3 regions of the Gracilibacillus salinarum genome follow, and region 2 is predicted to be linked to each of the others. Evidence: a T-box and tRNA genes for the amino acid it is inferred to sense, from the RefSeq annotation. Region 2 holds a T-box; the other regions hold tRNA genes.

Region 1 (5,724 bases), 2.3 Mb from region 2:
GTTAAATTTAGAAAAAGCAGATTATATGGCGAAACAACTTGCAACGAAAGGATTTTCGATAAAAAATACTGGCCCTTTTTTCAATGAATTCGTTGTCGGATTACCTTTGTCCGTACAGGAAGTTAATGAGAAGCTACTTCATGCTGGCATCATTGGTGGATATGATCTCAGCAAGGCCTACAGCAAAGAAAACGAGATGTTAATAGCTGTTACAGAGCAACGGTCCAAAGAAGAAATCGATCATTTTGTACAGGTATTGGAGGCATTATAAATGGACTTAATATTTGAAATCAGCAAACCCGGAAGAGTAGGAATTGATCTGCCTGAAAGTGATGTGGATGAAGTACATGTAGAAGACAAATTTCCAAGCCATTTAATTCGGAATACTCCCGCAGAACTGCCTGAGGTATCCGAGTTACAGCTTGTCCGTCATTATACTGCACTTTCAAATCAGAATCATGGAATTGATAATGGTTTTTACCCACTTGGTTCTTGTACCATGAAATATAATCCTAAGATCAATGAAGATGTTGCTAGATTAGAAGGATTTAGCCGTGTTCATCCTTATCAGCCAGAAGAAACGGTACAAGGAGTACTTCAAATATTATATGAACTGCAGGAGGACTTAGCAGCGATCGCGGGGATGGATGCTGTCACACTTCAACCTTCAGCAGGTGCTCAAGGGGAATGGACCGGACTCATGATTGCCAAAGCATATCATGCACAAAAAGGGGAAAAAAGAACAAAAGTACTTGTGCCCGATTCTGCACATGGTACAAATCCTGCCAGTGCTTCTGTCGCAGGGTTTGAAACGATAACTGTTCCTTCTAATGAGCAGGGACTAGTCGATGTAGCAGAACTTAAAAAATATGTCGGTAAAGATACAGCCGCCCTTATGCTAACGAATCCAAATACACTTGGATTATTTGAAAAAGAGATAGTTGAAATTGCGGAAGTGGTTCATGAAGCGGGAGGCTTACTTTATTATGATGGGGCAAATGCCAATGCCATCCTCGGCAAAACGACTCCAGGACAAATGGGATTTGATATCGTTCACTTTAACCTCCACAAAACCTTTACGACACCTCACGGAGGCGGAGGTCCTGGTGCAGGTCCCGTTGGCGTTAAACAAGCGTTAATCCCATTTATGCCTGTACCGCGTGTGGAGAGAAAGAAGCAACAATACGTACTAAACAATGAAGCTCCTTCTTCTATCGGTAGAGTAAAAGGTTACTATGGTAACGTTGGCATTCTTATCCGAGCATACACGTATATTCGAACAATGGGAGCAGAGGGCCTTCTCCAAGTATCAGAGTCTGCTGTACTCCATGCCAACTACCTTCAAAAAAGACTTGCACCTTATTTCGTATCACCATACAAGCAATTTTGCAAACATGAATTCGTCCTGTCTGGCTCAGAACAGAAAAAGCTTGGCGTACGGACACTTGATATGGCCAAACGATTACTTGATTTTGGTTATCATCCCCCTACCATCTACTTTCCTTTAAACGTAGAAGAGTGCATGATGATCGAACCAACCGAAACCGAATCAAAAGAAACACTGGATGCTTTTGCTGATGTGATGATCCAAATTGCGAAGGAAGCTGCAGAAGACCCATCTATTGTGTTAGATGCACCACATTCCACGATTATCGGAAGGTTAAATGAAACACAAGCTGCCAGAAAACCTATATTACGTTATAAAAAAATCAGAGAACCTGTAGAGTCATAGTTCATTATGATGCTATGAAGGAGTTAGACGATGAATATTACATTAACTAAGTTAGCTCAGAAAGCATTACAGACAGAAACTATTCCAGAAGGCCAATTGCCTAGGCTTGATGCTGAATTAACAGGAGGTTGCGGAATATCTCTCACTTATTCTCTGATAGTTGATGAGAAAAGACCAATGGATACGATCATCGAGATAAACGGAATCACCTTTCAAATCGATCATTTCACCAAACGTTATCTGGATACAGAAACTAGTTTAGTTATTGATTATTGTGCGGATAAGGGTTATTTTATCGAAAAGTATTACCAGACCAATACATGCGATGTTTCAGATAGGTAATTCCGAGCATAACCTGCCAGGTCCTAATTGAAATAATTTATATACAACTAACTTTAATATGGATTATGCTAACAAACGCTGTATTGCAATGTGGTCTTTTTGATAGATATTATCTGCTTAGCAAAACTCCGGAAATAGGCTCCGCGTCCTGTGGGCACGGCTTCAGCTAGGCTACTACTTGAACAGCATCTTGCTGCCTTGTGCCGAGGAAGCTCACTTCGAAGCGATACTTGCAGACACAGGCACAGACGAAGTGGATCTTCAGCTCGCGCTGATTCCACGGGAGTCTCCGCCTATTTCCTACACTTGAGGTAAGTGTTACAAATTATGTAACAGCAAAAAGCAGTGGTTCTTGGTATTATGTTAATCATTCAATTCCTGTTATGCATACAGTGATCAATATGCTATCTCTTACAAAAGTTGTAGAGCCCATATCCTAGCGTAGGCCAACCACGGAGACTCCCGCGGGACAGGCAGGCGCTGAAGATCCACAACGTCTGCACCTGTGTCTACTAGTAACGCTTCGAAGTAGGCTTCCTCGGTGCAAGGCAGCAGAGAAGCAATTCTAGTAGTAGCCTAGCTTCAGCCGTGCCCCGCAGGACGCGGAGTGGTTGGCCGGAGCGGTATCCCAGCACATTCAATATATCAAAATGGTTGCAACGCTAACATAATCCATATTATAGGGAAAAATCGATTATTTCAATCTTCATTGTAAGTCAGCTTCTAAATGGTAACTTTACTTTTTAAACATACAAAAAAATCAATTTTCTTATTGAAAATCGATTGGCTGTTTTCTTATGTGAATTTTAAGATGGTGGAGCCTAGCGGGATCGAACCGCTGACCTCCTGCGTGCAAAGCAGGCGCTCTCCCAGCTGAGCTAAGGCCCCAAAAGTGGTGAGCCATGGAGGATTCGAACCTCCGACCCTCTGATTAAAAGTCAGATGCTCTACCAACTGAGCTAATGGCTCTTACTTCTTTTTATCGTACAAAGTGCAAAAAAAAGCACAAAATAAAATGGCTGGGCTAGCTGGATTCGAACCAGCGCATGACGGTACCAAAAACCGTTGCCTTACCGCTTGGCTATAGCCCACCAATAAAATGAAAAAGTGTACAGAAATAGTATATACACTTAGTGATTTTTTATACAATGGTGGAGGGAGTAGGACTCGAACCTACGAACCCGATGGGAGCGGATTTACAGTCCGCCGCGTTTGGCCAACTTCGCTATCCCTCCATGTATCTATATGAACTTGACTGGTGCCGGCCAGAGGACTTGAACCCCCAACCTACTGATTACAAGTCAGTTGCTCTACCAATTGAGCTAGACCGGCTAATGGTGGAGGATGCAGGGCTCGAACCTGCGACCCCTTGCTTGTAAGGCAAGTGCTCTCCCAGCTGAGCTAATCCTCCAAAGTTTAAGATGTACAATTGCATGTGTTACGACAGGACGTCGCATTCTTTCAACAAAATTTAAGTGGTATTTATGGTGACCCGTACGGGATTCGAACCCGTGATACCGCCGTGAAAGGGCGGTGTCTTAACCACTTGACCAACGGGCCAATACAATATAATATGTCATAAAAATAGCAGAGCTTCCAGCCGGACTTGAACCGGCGACCCCTTCCTTACCATGGAAGTGCTCTACCGAACTGAGCTATGGAAGCATATGGCTCCACAGGTAGGATTCGAACCTACGACCGATCGGTTAACAGCCGATTGCTCTACCACTGAGCTACTGTGGAATATTGTTCATCTGGCTGCTTCTCAAAGCTGTGAAATTACATAGCCTGGCAACGTCCTACTCTTGCAGGGGCGCGAGCCCCAACTACCATGGGCGCTGAAGAGCTTAACTGCTGTGTTCGGCATGGGAACAGGTGTGACCTCTTCGCTATCGCTACCAGACTATTGTATTTTAGGGTTGCACCCTGAAAACTAGATAAGATATTGACATCAACAACACCATTGAAACATGTTATATAGATAAGTCCTCGATCTATTAGTATTCGTCAGCTTCACATGTCACCATGCTTCCACCTCGAACCTATCAACCTCATCGTCTCTGAGGGATCTTACTCACTTATGTGATGGGAAGTCTCATCTTGAGGGGGGCTTCATGCTTAGATGCTTTCAGCACTTATCCCTTCCACACGTAGCTACCCAGCGATGCTCTTGGCAGAACAACTGGTGCACCAGCGGTGTGTCCATCCCGGTCCTCTCGTACTAAGGACAGCTCCTCTCAAACTTCCAACGCCCACGACGGATAGGGACCGAACTGTCTCACGACGTTCTGAACCCAGCTCGCGTACCGCTTTAATGGGCGAACAGCCCAACCCTTGGGACCGACTACAGCCCCAGGATGCGATGAGCCGACATCGAGGTGCCAAACCTCCCCGTCGATGTGGACTCTTGGGGGAGATAAGCCTGTTATCCCCGGGGTAGCTTTTATCCGTTGAGCGACGGCCCTTCCATTCGGTACCGCCGGATCACTAAGCCCGACTTTCGTCCCTGCTCGACTTGTAGGTCTCGCAGTCAAGCTCCCTTCTGCCTTTGCACTCTGCGAATGATTTCCAACCATTCTGAGGGAACCTTTGGGCGCCTCCGTTACATTTTAGGAGGCGACCGCCCCAGTCAAACTGCCCACCTGACACTGTCTCCGAACCGGATCACGGTTCTGGGTTAGAAGGTCAATACAGCCAGGGTGGTATCCCACCGGCGCCTCCACGTAAGCTAGCGCTCACGTTTCTCAGGCTCCCACCTATCCTGTACAAGCTGTACCAACATTCAATATCAGGCTACAGTAAAGCTCCACGGGGTCTTTCCGTCCTGTCGCGGGTAATGCGCATCTTCACGCATAGTATAATTTCACCGGGTCTCTCGTTGAGACAGTGCCCAAGTCGTTGCACCTTTCGTGCGGGTCGGAACTTACCCGACAAGGAATTTCGCTACCTTAGGACCGTTATAGTTACGGCCGCCGTTTACTGGGGCTTCGGTTCAACGCTTCGCTAATGCTAACGCATCCCCTTAACCTTCCAGCACCGGGCAGGTGTCAGCCCCTATACTTCGCCTTACGGCTTCGCAGAGACCTGTGTTTTTGCTAAACAGTCGCTTGGGCCTTTTCACTGCGGCTTCTCGCAAAAGAAGCACCCCTTCTCCCGAAGTTACGGGGTCATTTTGCCGAGTTCCTTAACGAGAGTTCTCCCGATCACCTTAGGATTCTCTCCTCGCCTACCTGTGTCGGTTTGCGGTACGGGCACCCTTTTCCTTGCTAGAGGCTTTTCTTGGCAGCGTGAAATCCGGAACTTCGGTACTATATTTCCCTCCTGATCACAGCTTGTGATTGCCAGACGGATTTGCCTATCTGACTCACTTACTGCTTCAACGCACACATCCAATGGTGCGCATTCCTTATCCTTCTGCGTCCCCCCATCACTCAAAACGGAATTGGGTGGTACAGGAATATCAACCTGTTGTCCATCGCCTACGCCTTTCGGCCTCGGCTTAGGCCCCGACTAACCCTGAGCGGACGAGCCTTCCTCAGGAAACCTTAGGCATTCGGTGAAGAAGATTCTCACTTCTTTTTCGCTACTCATACCGGCATTCTCACTTCTAAGCGCTCCACCAGTCCTCACGGTCTGACTTCACTGCACTT
Region 2 (5,724 bases):
TTGATCGCGATATGGTCAAATATTGTCGGTAAACCTGGTGATTGGAATGTACCTACCCGGTATCCACCTGCCATTAACACTTCTTTTAAATAAGTTAAAGTGGAACCTTTGCCATTTGTACCTGCGATATGGATGGTTGGTAACTTCTTCTCGGGATGACCAGTCTGATCCAGCAAATAGTCAAGGCGCTCCAGTCCCGGCTTGATCCCCAACGTTCTTCGTTGCTCTAAAAATCGGTCCAATTCTTCAAGATTTTTAATCATTTTTCTCACATCCTTTAGTTTTAGAAAATACGGTATTCACTTTGTCTTTTAGCGATGGCCATCGTTTTTCTTATACTTGGTACACTTTAAACTTTAACTACGTCGGGCTTCTTTATTAAAACTATTTCCTCCCGTGTAAAAAGAGACTGTCCGAGACAGCCTCTTTTTCTAATAAAACGAGAGCTAGCCCATGTTACGCACATAGCTTTACTCGCAATTATTCTTCTGTTAATTATTTTGCAAATCCTTCATTCGTGCTTCTACTTTGCTGCGTTTTTCGATGTAGTCTTTTTGTTTTTCTTTTTCAGCATCTACTACATGCGCTGGCGCCTTATCGACAAATCCTTTATTTGCAAGTTTTTTATCTACACGTTCTACTTCTTTATTCAGTTTATCCAACTCTGTTTGCAAACGTTGCAACTCTTTATCAATATCAATTAATCCTTCTAACGGCAAAATAATTTCTGCGCCTGTCACAACAGCTGACATTGCTTTATCTGGTATAGCCATCGCCGTATCGATTGTTAGCTCGCTTGGATTACAGAAACGCTCTAAATAACTGCTGTTTGCCGTAAGCTGTTCTTTGACTTTTTCATTATTTGCCAGAACAAGAATTGGAATTTCTTTCGACATTGGCGTATCCACTTCTGCGCGAATATTACGAACAGAACGGATTATCGACACTAATTGATTCATCACTTCTGTTGCGTCATGATCAGATAATTTCGAATCTACTGTTGGCCAAGCAGCACGAACGATTGACTCTCCCTTATGTGGTAACTGCTGCCAGATTTCTTCTGTAACGAACGGCATAAATGGGTGAAGCATACGCATAATGTTATCGAGAACATGCGCTAATACAGATCGTGTCGTGTGCTTCGCTTCTTCATCTTCTCCATACAATGGCAGCTTTGCCATCTCAATATACCAGTCACAGAAATCATCCCAAATGAAGTTATACAAGTAGCGACCAGCCTCACCAAAGTCATATTTATCAACATGACGCGTTACTTGTTCTACCGTTTCATTCAATCGAGTCAGAATCCATTTGTCTGCGACTGACTTTTTACCATTAAGATCTATTTCTTCATACGTTAAGCCATCCATATTCATCAGTGCAAATCGAGAAGCATTCCAGATTTTATTAACAAAATTCCAAGTAGACTCTACCTTCTCCCATTGGAAACGAACATCTTGACCAGGACTCGAACCTGTTGCCAAGAAATAGCGTAAGGAGTCTGCGCCATATTTCTCGATTACCTCCATTGGATCGACACCGTTTCCGAGTGATTTACTCATCTTACGGCCTTCTGCATCTCTTACTAAACCATGAATTAAGACATCTTTAAATGGACGCTCATCATTAAAGTGCTTGGATTGGAAAATCATACGGGCAACCCAGAAAAAGATAATGTCATAGCCGGTAACTAATACGTTCGTCGGGAAGAAATGCTTGAAATCTTCATCTTCGGTATCCGGCCAGTTCAGTGTAGAGAATGGCCATAATGCAGATGAAAACCATGTATCTAATACATCCTCATCTTGCTCCCAGTTCTCAATGTCTGCTGGAGCATCTTTCCCCACATACACTTCACCTGTTTCTTTATGATACCAGGCAGGAATACGATGCCCCCACCATAATTGACGAGAAATACACCAATCACGAATATTTTCCATCCAACGTAAATATGTTTTCTCAAAGCGATCAGGTACGAAATGGACTTTATCCTCTTCTGATCCGTTTTGCAACTCTACTGCTGCATCTGCTAGTGGTTGCATATTGACGAACCATTGTGTTGATAAATATGGCTCCACCACTGCTCCACTTCTTTCCGAATGGCCTACTGAATGCATATGATCTTCAATTTCAAACAAAATACCTGCATCCTGCAAATCTTTGACAACTTGTTTACGGCATGCAAAACGGTCCATTCCCTGGTATTTACCAGCATTCTCATTCATTGTGCCATCTTCATTCATGACAAGGATTCGCTCTAAATCGTGACGATTGCCAATCTCAAAGTCATTCGGATCATGCGCTGGCGTTATCTTAACAGCACCAGAACCGAATTCCATATCGACATAATCATCCGCAACAATTTCAATTTCGCGCCCGACAATCGGTAATGTAACCTTTTTGCCGATTAAATCTTTATAACGATCATCGTTCGGGTGAACAGCTACTGCAGTATCTCCTAACATCGTTTCAGGTCTGGTTGTTGCCACTTCAATATGGCCCGATCCATCTGTTAATGGATATTTCATATGATAGAAATGACCCTGAACATCCTGATAAATAACTTCAATATCAGAAAGTGCCGTCTTCGTTGCTGGATCCCAGTTAATAATATACTCACCACGGTAAATTAATCCTTTTTCATATAAAGTAACAAATACTTCTTTTACCGCTTCTGAAAGACCGGCATCCAACGTAAATCGTTCACGGGAGTAATCAAGACCTAAGCCCAATTTAGACCATTGTTCACGAATAAAACCTGCATATTCCTCTTTCCAGTCCCAAGAAGTTTCTAAAAATTTCTCACGTCCGAGATCATATCGTGATGTCCCATTTTCCCTCAATTTCGCTTCTACTTTCGCTTGCGTTGCAATCCCTGCGTGGTCCATTCCTGGCAAATACAATACATCATACCCTTGCATTCGTTTAATTCTAGTAATGATATCTTGTAACGTAGTATCCCATGCATGACCGATATGCAATTTTCCTGTTACGTTTGGTGGAGGAATCACGATGGTAAATGGATCCTTTTCTTTGTTACGTTCTGCTTCAAAAAATTTACCCTGCACCCAATACTCGTATTTGCCTTGCTCTACGGCTGTCGGATCGTATTTAGGTGGTAAATTTACTTCTTTATTCTCTGACATGATATGTCTCCTCCTTTTAGATGACTTGCATTACTTCAATTAACTGTAGCGGACGAAACGAAAAAAACCCTCTTCATCCTTAAATAAAGGACGAAAAGAGTTTTCCGCGGTACCACCTTTGTTTATAAGTTCCGTAACTTATACACTTCATTTTAGAAGATATCGGCTTCACCGGCTTTACTTACTGTATGTTCAATAAAGCTGCATCTGAGGCTACCTTCCTCCACCTGTATTCGAGAAAACCTTCCAGCCAATGGGTCTTCCTCTCTATCGAATAGTATGGAGTACTCCTCCTCTTCATCGCATTGTTATGTTTTGTTATATTATATGTTATTTTATCCAATTGGAAACATATAAGTCAAGTTTATTTTTATTTAAGCTGCGCATATTTGTTAAAAAAGGTTCTATAACCAAAATACAAAAACAAAATAACCGTTAAAGAAACGCTCCCTGTAATACCAAGCATAATAGCAATTTGGTATTTAATCGCATCTACAGGATTTGCACCTGAAAGGATGACACCTGTCATCATGCCCGGAAGAAACACGATTCCCATCCCAATCATATTATTAATGGTTGGCAGAATTGCTGAATCAAAGGAATGATTAACAATATTACGTGCTGCCTTATGAGGGGTAGCACCAAGCATTAAAGCTGCTTCAACCTCTTTTTTACGAGACGTAAATCCTTCCATAAGTGCAGCTACACCAAGTGTAATACCTGTCATTGAATTACCGATCAACATACCGGCAATCGGGATAAAATAACGAGGATCATACCATGGTGAAAATTGAACAACGACAAAATCAAAATAGAAAAACGCAAATAATGTCCCTGATACCATCGCTATCGCAATAATTTTCTTTAATTCCTTGTTCAATGTATGCTTCGACCTTTTGTAGATGTTATAAACAGCAAAGCTCTCCATCAAAATGAGAACAATTAATGAATAGAGGAAATGTTCATTTTCAAATATAAACATTAAAATATAGCCAACCAGTACCAGCTGAATTGTCATTCGCAGTGTCGCAATAATTATTTCTTTTTCTCTAGGTATCTTCCGCCAGCGAACAATAGCTAATAAGAGCAGAATAAATAAATAGGCGGAAACTAATTGCCATATCGTAATCTCCAGCATATCATTCATGATCGAACCTCCTCATCGTTCTGAAGCTCGTTCATATATATCAATTGATCACTGTATGTCTCCGCTGTACCTTTGGAATGTGTTACCATAATGACCGTTTTATTGGCTTCTTTAATACGCTTCGTAAAATAATCCATCACCAGGGTTTCGGTATCATCATCCAATGCTGAAGTAGGTTCATCAAGCAAGAATACATCTGGTTCCATCACTAACACTCTGCCAAAAGCGATTCGCTGTTTCTCTCCTCCTGACAAATTAGCAGCATCTTCGTCGAGATCTTTTGACAGTTTTAATTGATGTAATAGCTCTGTTAAATCGTTGTCGTCTGGCTCTTTATCTTGCTCAGAGAAGTGCAAGCCAATCAGCAAATTATCTCGTATCGATCCTTCGAATACAATTGGATCTTGTCCGAGCATCACTACTTTCTTTCTTAATTCCACGGCATCCAGTTCTTGAATAGATGTATTATTGAAGTGGATTTCACCTTCGTCTGGTGTTAACATACTGTTAAACATTTTCAACAACGTTGTTTTGCCACTTCCGCTTGCACCGAACAGACAGTAAATATTACCTGATTCAATCTCGAGATGGTCGATTCGCAATATATCTTTGTATACCAAATTCCTGATCTCAAACATGTTCCTTTTCCTCCATACTTTCCTTTACTTCTATTGTGAACGAATATTTGCTAGTCATTCTCATTTATAAAAGTCTTTAGCTTTCACTTTCTTGCGTAAAAAGAGCAGATACACAGTGGCATCTGCTCTTTTTACTTAGCGAAAGTCTCGCTTATCTTCCATTTTTCGTGAGATTAAAACATAGGCAACTGTCGCTGCTGCTGTAGCTAATGTGTAAAGTAAAGTGTTTTTCATTTTTTTACCTCCTAGATCAGATCATGCTTCCAATTAAAATGGACGGAATTTTCCTTTTCGTAACACTAGCTTTGGTCCACCTAACATAAATAAATAGCGATCATCGATTACATTCTTCATCACTTTGGCTTGCATACCATATAATTTAGTTCCTTCAAAAACAGTACCCATTGCATCACTTCCACCAAGAGAAGCAACCGTTCCCTTATTGTCAAATTGGAACGTGCGAAGTGTACCGCCATAAATAAGCGTTTTGATATTATGCGCACATACATCAGCTTCCTGAATAGCAATTTGCGCGGTTGGTGGATATGGTTTGCCTGTTTCCTCATTCATTACCCAAGCACAATCACCTAGTATAAATACATCATCTTGCTCTGGTGTTCGTAACGTTGCATCTACGTTCACTTTACCCTTTGTCAATTCGAAACCGGATTCTCCAATAATTCGATTGGCTTGTACACCACCAGTCCAAACAAACGTGTCCGTTTTAATTTCTTGTCTGTCTTCTCCGACAATAACACGGTCTGCTTTCACTTCTTTAATCATTGTACCGAGC
Region 3 (5,724 bases), 2.1 Mb from region 2:
ATAGGGCGTTTTAGTAGGTGGTCGTAGACCCGAAACCGTGTGATCTACCCATGTCCAGGGTGAAGGTCAGGTAACACTGACTGGAGGCCCGAACCCACGCACGTTGAAAAGTGCGGGGATGAGGTGTGGGTAGGGGTGAAATGCCAATCGAACACGGAGATAGCTGGTTCTCTCCGAAATAGCTTTAGGGCTAGCCTCAAGGCATGTATGTTGGAGGTAGAGCACTGATTGGACTAGGGGCCCTTACCGGGTTACCGAATTCAGTCAAACTCCGAATGCCAATCATATTACCTTGGGAGTCAGACTATGGGTGATAAGGTTCATAGTCGAAAGGGAAACAGCCCAGACCGTCAGCTAAGGTCCCAAAGTATACGTTAAGTGGAAAAGGATGTGGCGTTGCACAGACAACCAGGATGTTGGCTTAGAAGCAGCCATCATTTAAAGAGTGCGTAATAGCTCACTGGTCGAGTGACGCTGCGCCGAAAATATACCGGGGCTAAACGTATCACCGAAGCTACGGATTGATCTGCGATCAATGGTAGGAGAGCGTTCTAAGTGCAGTGAAGTCAGACCGTGAGGACTGGTGGAGCGCATAGAAGTGAGAATGCCGGTATGAGTAGCGAAAAAGAAGTGAGAATCTTCTTCACCGAATGCCTAAGGTTTCCTGAGGAAGGCTCGTCCGCTCAGGGTTAGTCGGGGCCTAAGCCGAGGCCGAAAGGCGTAGGCGATGGACAACAGGTTGATATTCCTGTACCACCCAATTCCGTTTTGAGTGATGGGGGGACGCAGAAGGATAAGGAATGCGCACCATTGGATGTGTGCGTTGAAGCAGTAAGTGAGTCAGATAGGCAAATCCGTCTGGCAATCACAAGCTGTGATCAGGAGGGAAATATAGTACCGAAGTTCCGGATTTCACGCTGCCAAGAAAAGCCTCTAGCAAGGAAAAGGGTGCCCGTACCGCAAACCGACACAGGTAGGCGAGGAGAGAATCCTAAGGTGATCGGGAGAACTCTCGTTAAGGAACTCGGCAAAATGACCCCGTAACTTCGGGAGAAGGGGTGCTTCTTTTGCGAGAAGCCGCAGTGAAAAGGCCCAAGCGACTGTTTAGCAAAAACACAGGTCTCTGCGAAGCCGTAAGGCGAAGTATAGGGGCTGACACCTGCCCGGTGCTGGAAGGTTAAGGGGATGCGTTAGCATTAGCGAAGCGTTGAACCGAAGCCCCAGTAAACGGCGGCCGTAACTATAACGGTCCTAAGGTAGCGAAATTCCTTGTCGGGTAAGTTCCGACCCGCACGAAAGGTGCAACGACTTGGGCACTGTCTCAACGAGAGACCCGGTGAAATTATACTATGCGTGAAGATGCGCATTACCCGCGACAGGACGGAAAGACCCCGTGGAGCTTTACTGTAGCCTGATATTGAATGTTGGTACAGCTTGTACAGGATAGGTGGGAGCCTGAGAAACGTGAGCGCTAGCTTACGTGGAGGCGCCGGTGGGATACCACCCTGGCTGTATTGACCTTCTAACCCAGAACCGTGATCCGGTTCGGAGACAGTGTCAGGTGGGCAGTTTGACTGGGGCGGTCGCCTCCTAAAATGTAACGGAGGCGCCCAAAGGTTCCCTCAGAATGGTTGGAAATCATTCGCAGAGTGCAAAGGCAGAAGGGAGCTTGACTGCGAGACCTACAAGTCGAGCAGGGACGAAAGTCGGGCTTAGTGATCCGGCGGTACCGAATGGAAGGGCCGTCGCTCAACGGATAAAAGCTACCCCGGGGATAACAGGCTTATCTCCCCCAAGAGTCCACATCGACGGGGAGGTTTGGCACCTCGATGTCGGCTCATCGCATCCTGGGGCTGTAGTCGGTCCCAAGGGTTGGGCTGTTCGCCCATTAAAGCGGTACGCGAGCTGGGTTCAGAACGTCGTGAGACAGTTCGGTCCCTATCCGTCGTGGGCGTTGGAAGTTTGAGAGGAGCTGTCCTTAGTACGAGAGGACCGGGATGGACACACCGCTGGTGCACCAGTTGTTCTGCCAAGAGCATCGCTGGGTAGCTACGTGTGGAAGGGATAAGTGCTGAAAGCATCTAAGCATGAAGCCCCCCTCAAGATGAGACTTCCCATCACATAAGTGAGTAAGATCCCTCAGAGACGATGAGGTTGATAGGTTCGAGGTGGAAGCATGGTGACATGTGAAGCTGACGAATACTAATAGATCGAGGACTTATCTATATAACATGTTTCAACGGTGTTGTTGATGTCAATATCTTATCTAGTTTTCAGGGTATATAAAAAAATACAAAAAACTCTTGCATTTAACATGCATTGTGAGTTATAATGTATCTTGTCCTTGAAAAAAGAGTCTGGTAGCGATAGCGAAGAGGTCACACCTGTTCCCATGCCGAACACAGCAGTTAAGCTCTTCAGCGCCCATGGTAGTTGGGGCTCGCGCCCCTGCAAGAGTAGGACGTTGCCAGGCATACATAGGAGGATTAGCTCAGCTGGGAGAGCACTTGCCTTACAAGCAAGGGGTCGCAGGTTCGAGCCCTGCATCCTCCACCATTAGCCGGTCTAGCTCAATTGGTAGAGCAACTGACTTGTAATCAGTAGGTTGGGGGTTCAAGTCCTCTGGCCGGCACCACTCATCTTAGAGCCATTAGCTCAGCTGGCAGAGCATCTGACTTTTAATCAGAGGGTCGGAGGTTCGAATCCTCCATGGCTCACCATTTATTTATGCGGGTGTGGCGGAATTGGCAGACGCGCTAGACTTAGGATCTAGTGTCTCTCGACGTGGGGGTTCAAGTCCCTCCACCCGCACCATACAATAACTTTATATTTATGCGGAAGTAGTTCAGTGGTAGAACACCACCTTGCCAAGGTGGGGGTCGCGGGTTCGAATCCCGTCTTCCGCTCCAGGATTTTTAATCGCTAGTTTGCCAGGTGATTAAAATGTATTTCCTTGCCGGGGTGGCGGAATTGGCAGACGCACAGGACTTAAAATCCTGCGGTGGGTTTCCACCGTGCCGGTTCGAGTCCGGCCCTCGGCACCACGTATAGCGCCCGTAGCTCAATTGGATAGAGCGTTTGACTACGGATCAAGAGGTTAGGGGTTCGACTCCTCTCGGGCGCGCCATTATCGGGAAGTAGCTCAGCTTGGTAGAGCACTTGGTTTGGGACCAAGGGGTCGCAGGTTCAAATCCTGTCTTCCCGACCATTAATGACATTATTTTGTGGGGCCTTAGCTCAGCTGGGAGAGCGCCTGCTTTGCACGCAGGAGGTCAGCGGTTCGATCCCGCTAGGCTCCACCATTTTTATACATTTGATCTTTGAAAACTGAACAAAACAACCAGTATGAATTAATAAACAAGCTAGCTTATAGAAGCGAGCGCAAGTCAACTTTATTGAGAGTTTGATCTTGGCTCAGGACGAACGCTGGCGGCGTGCCTAATACATGCAAGTCGAGCGCGGGAAGCTAACTGAATCCTTCGGGAGGACGTTAGTGGAACGAGCGGCGGACGGGTGAGTAACACGTGGGCAACCTGCCTGTAAGACTGGGATAACCCCGGGAAACCGGGGCTAATACCGGATAACACATTGCTTCGCATGAAGGAATGTTGAAAGATGGCCTTTGGCTATCACTTACAGATGGGCCCGCGGCGCATTAGCTAGTTGGTGAGGTAACGGCTCACCAAGGCAACGATGCGTAGCCGACCTGAGAGGGTGATCGGCCACACTGGGACTGAGACACGGCCCAGACTCCTACGGGAGGCAGCAGTAGGGAATCTTCCGCAATGGACGAAAGTCTGACGGAGCAACGCCGCGTGAACGAAGAAGGTTTTCGGATCGTAAAGTTCTGTTGTTAGGGAAGAACAAGTGCCGTTCAAATAGGGCGGCACCTTGACGGTACCTATCGAGGAAGCCCCGGCTAACTACGTGCCAGCAGCCGCGGTAATACGTAGGGGGCAAGCGTTGTCCGGAATTATTGGGCGTAAAGCGCGCGTAGGCGGTTTCTTAAGTCTGATGTGAAATCTTGCGGCTCAACCGCAAGCGGTCATTGGAAACTGGGGAACTTGAGTGCAGAAGAGGAGAGTGGAATTCCACGTGTAGCGGTGAAATGCGTAGATATGTGGAGGAACACCAGTGGCGAAGGCGACTCTCTGGTCTGTAACTGACGCTGAGGTGCGAAAGCGTGGGGAGCGAACAGGATTAGATACCCTGGTAGTCCACGCCGTAAACGATGAGTGCTAGGTGTTAGGGGGTTTCCGCCCCTTAGTGCTGCAGTTAACGCATTAAGCACTCCGCCTGGGGAGTACGGCCGCAAGGCTGAAACTCAAAAGAATTGACGGGGGCCCGCACAAGCGGTGGAGCATGTGGTTTAATTCGAAGCAACGCGAAGAACCTTACCAGGTCTTGACATCTTCGGATGTCCCTAGAGATAGGGAGTTCCCTTCGGGGACCGAATGACAGGTGGTGCATGGTTGTCGTCAGCTCGTGTCGTGAGATGTTGGGTTAAGTCCCGCAACGAGCGCAACCCTTGATCTTAGTTGCCAGCATTAAGTTGGGCACTCTAAGGTGACTGCCGGTGACAAACCGGAGGAAGGTGGGGATGACGTCAAATCATCATGCCCCTTATGACCTGGGCTACACACGTGCTACAATGGATGGTACAGAGGGCAGCGAAACCGCGAGGTCAAGCAAATCCCATAAAACCATTCTCAGTTCGGATTGCAGGCTGCAACTCGCCTGCATGAAGCCGGAATCGCTAGTAATCGTGGATCAGCATGCCACGGTGAATACGTTCCCGGGCCTTGTACACACCGCCCGTCACACCACGAGAGTTGGCAACACCCGAAGTCGGTGGGGTAACCTTTGGAGCCAGCCGCCGAAGGTGGGGCCAATGATTGGGGTGAAGTCGTAACAAGGTAGCCGTATCGGAAGGTGCGGCTGGATCACCTCCTTTCTAAGGATTATAGGAACACCTTTTACAAGGTGACAAAATCATACTTGGTTGTTTGGTTCAGTTTTGAGAGATCAATTCTCTCTTGAACTTGTACCTTGAAAACTAGATAAGAATAATCAGGACGTGGAAGCAACTGCTGGTCAGCTGTGGAAACGAAACTGATGACAAGACATCAAACAATAACCAACGACTTTTTCATTGAAGTAAAGTAAGTATAGTTAAGTGAAGAAGGGCGCACGGTGGATGCCTTGGCACTAGGAGCCGATGAAGGACGGGACAAACACCGATATGTCTCGGGGAGCCGTACGTAGGCGTTGATCCGAGAATTTCCGAATGGGGAAACCCTCTGCTCGTCATGGAGTAGAACATTTATCTGAATCCATAGGATAAATGAGGCAGACCCGGGGAACTGAAACATCTCAGTACCCGGAGGAAGAGAAAGCAAACGCGATTTCCCGAGTAGCGGCGAGCGAAACGGAATTAGCCCAAACCAAAAAGCTTGCTTTTTGGGGTTGTAGGACACTCCTTTGGAGTTACAAAGAAATACATTAGACGAAGTGGTCTGGAAAGGCCCATCACAGAAGGTAACAATCCTGTAGTCGAAAATCTGTTTCCTCCGGAGTGGATCCTGAGTACGGCGGAACACGTGAAATTCCGTCGGAATCCGGGAGGACCATCTCCCAAGGCTAAATACTCCCTAGTGACCGATAGTGAACCAGTACCGTGAGGGAAAGGTGAAAAGCACCCCGGGAGGGGAGTGAAATAGTACC

What was found. The T-box of region 2 lies ahead of MUN87_RS04535 (valine--tRNA ligase). A T-box ahead of a tRNA ligase gene usually reads a tRNA of that ligase, here a tRNA-Val.
Region 1: it encodes a tRNA-Val, which carries the amino acid that the T-box ahead of MUN87_RS04535 (valine--tRNA ligase) is inferred to sense. The anticodon was not compared.
Region 3: it encodes a tRNA-Val, which carries the amino acid that the T-box ahead of MUN87_RS04535 (valine--tRNA ligase) is inferred to sense. The anticodon was not compared.

The regions. Positions count from the first base shown of each region.
Region 1 is NZ_CP095071.1:3,225,404-3,231,127, reverse strand. It holds gene gcvPA (aminomethyl-transferring glycine dehydrogenase subunit GcvPA) at 1-271, shown strand, start outside; gene gcvPB (aminomethyl-transferring glycine dehydrogenase subunit GcvPB) at 272-1,732, shown strand; gene MUN87_RS15155 (iron-sulfur cluster biosynthesis family protein) at 1,763-2,074, shown strand; tRNA gene MUN87_RS15150 (tRNA-Ala) at 2,887-2,962, opposite strand; tRNA gene MUN87_RS15145 (tRNA-Lys) at 2,968-3,043, opposite strand; tRNA gene MUN87_RS15140 (tRNA-Gln) at 3,091-3,165, opposite strand; tRNA gene MUN87_RS15135 (tRNA-Tyr) at 3,224-3,309, opposite strand; tRNA gene MUN87_RS15130 (tRNA-Thr) at 3,331-3,406, opposite strand; tRNA gene MUN87_RS15125 (tRNA-Val) at 3,410-3,485, opposite strand; tRNA gene MUN87_RS15120 (tRNA-Glu) at 3,560-3,634, opposite strand; tRNA gene MUN87_RS15115 (tRNA-Thr) at 3,666-3,739, opposite strand; tRNA gene MUN87_RS15110 (tRNA-Asn) at 3,743-3,817, opposite strand; rRNA gene rrf (5S ribosomal RNA) at 3,861-3,977, opposite strand; rRNA gene MUN87_RS15100 (23S ribosomal RNA) at 4,052-5,724, opposite strand, start outside.
Region 2 is NZ_CP095071.1:894,567-900,290, forward strand. It holds gene MUN87_RS04530 (bifunctional folylpolyglutamate synthase/dihydrofolate synthase) at 1-263, opposite strand, end outside; gene MUN87_RS04535 (valine--tRNA ligase) at 492-3,146, opposite strand; T-box leader at 3,230-3,456, opposite strand; gene MUN87_RS04540 (ABC transporter permease) at 3,517-4,293, opposite strand; gene MUN87_RS04545 (ABC transporter ATP-binding protein) at 4,290-4,931, opposite strand; gene MUN87_RS04550 (NAD(P)/FAD-dependent oxidoreductase) at 5,199-5,724, opposite strand, start outside.
Region 3 is NZ_CP095071.1:3,043,209-3,048,932, forward strand. It holds rRNA gene MUN87_RS14120 (23S ribosomal RNA) at 1-2,226, shown strand, start outside; rRNA gene rrf (5S ribosomal RNA) at 2,357-2,473, shown strand; tRNA gene MUN87_RS14130 (tRNA-Val) at 2,481-2,556, shown strand; tRNA gene MUN87_RS14135 (tRNA-Thr) at 2,560-2,635, shown strand; tRNA gene MUN87_RS14140 (tRNA-Lys) at 2,645-2,720, shown strand; tRNA gene MUN87_RS14145 (tRNA-Leu) at 2,730-2,814, shown strand; tRNA gene MUN87_RS14150 (tRNA-Gly) at 2,835-2,909, shown strand; tRNA gene MUN87_RS14155 (tRNA-Leu) at 2,956-3,044, shown strand; tRNA gene MUN87_RS14160 (tRNA-Arg) at 3,051-3,127, shown strand; tRNA gene MUN87_RS14165 (tRNA-Pro) at 3,132-3,208, shown strand; tRNA gene MUN87_RS14170 (tRNA-Ala) at 3,227-3,302, shown strand; rRNA gene MUN87_RS14175 (16S ribosomal RNA) at 3,392-4,954, shown strand; rRNA gene MUN87_RS14180 (23S ribosomal RNA) at 5,171-5,724, shown strand, end outside.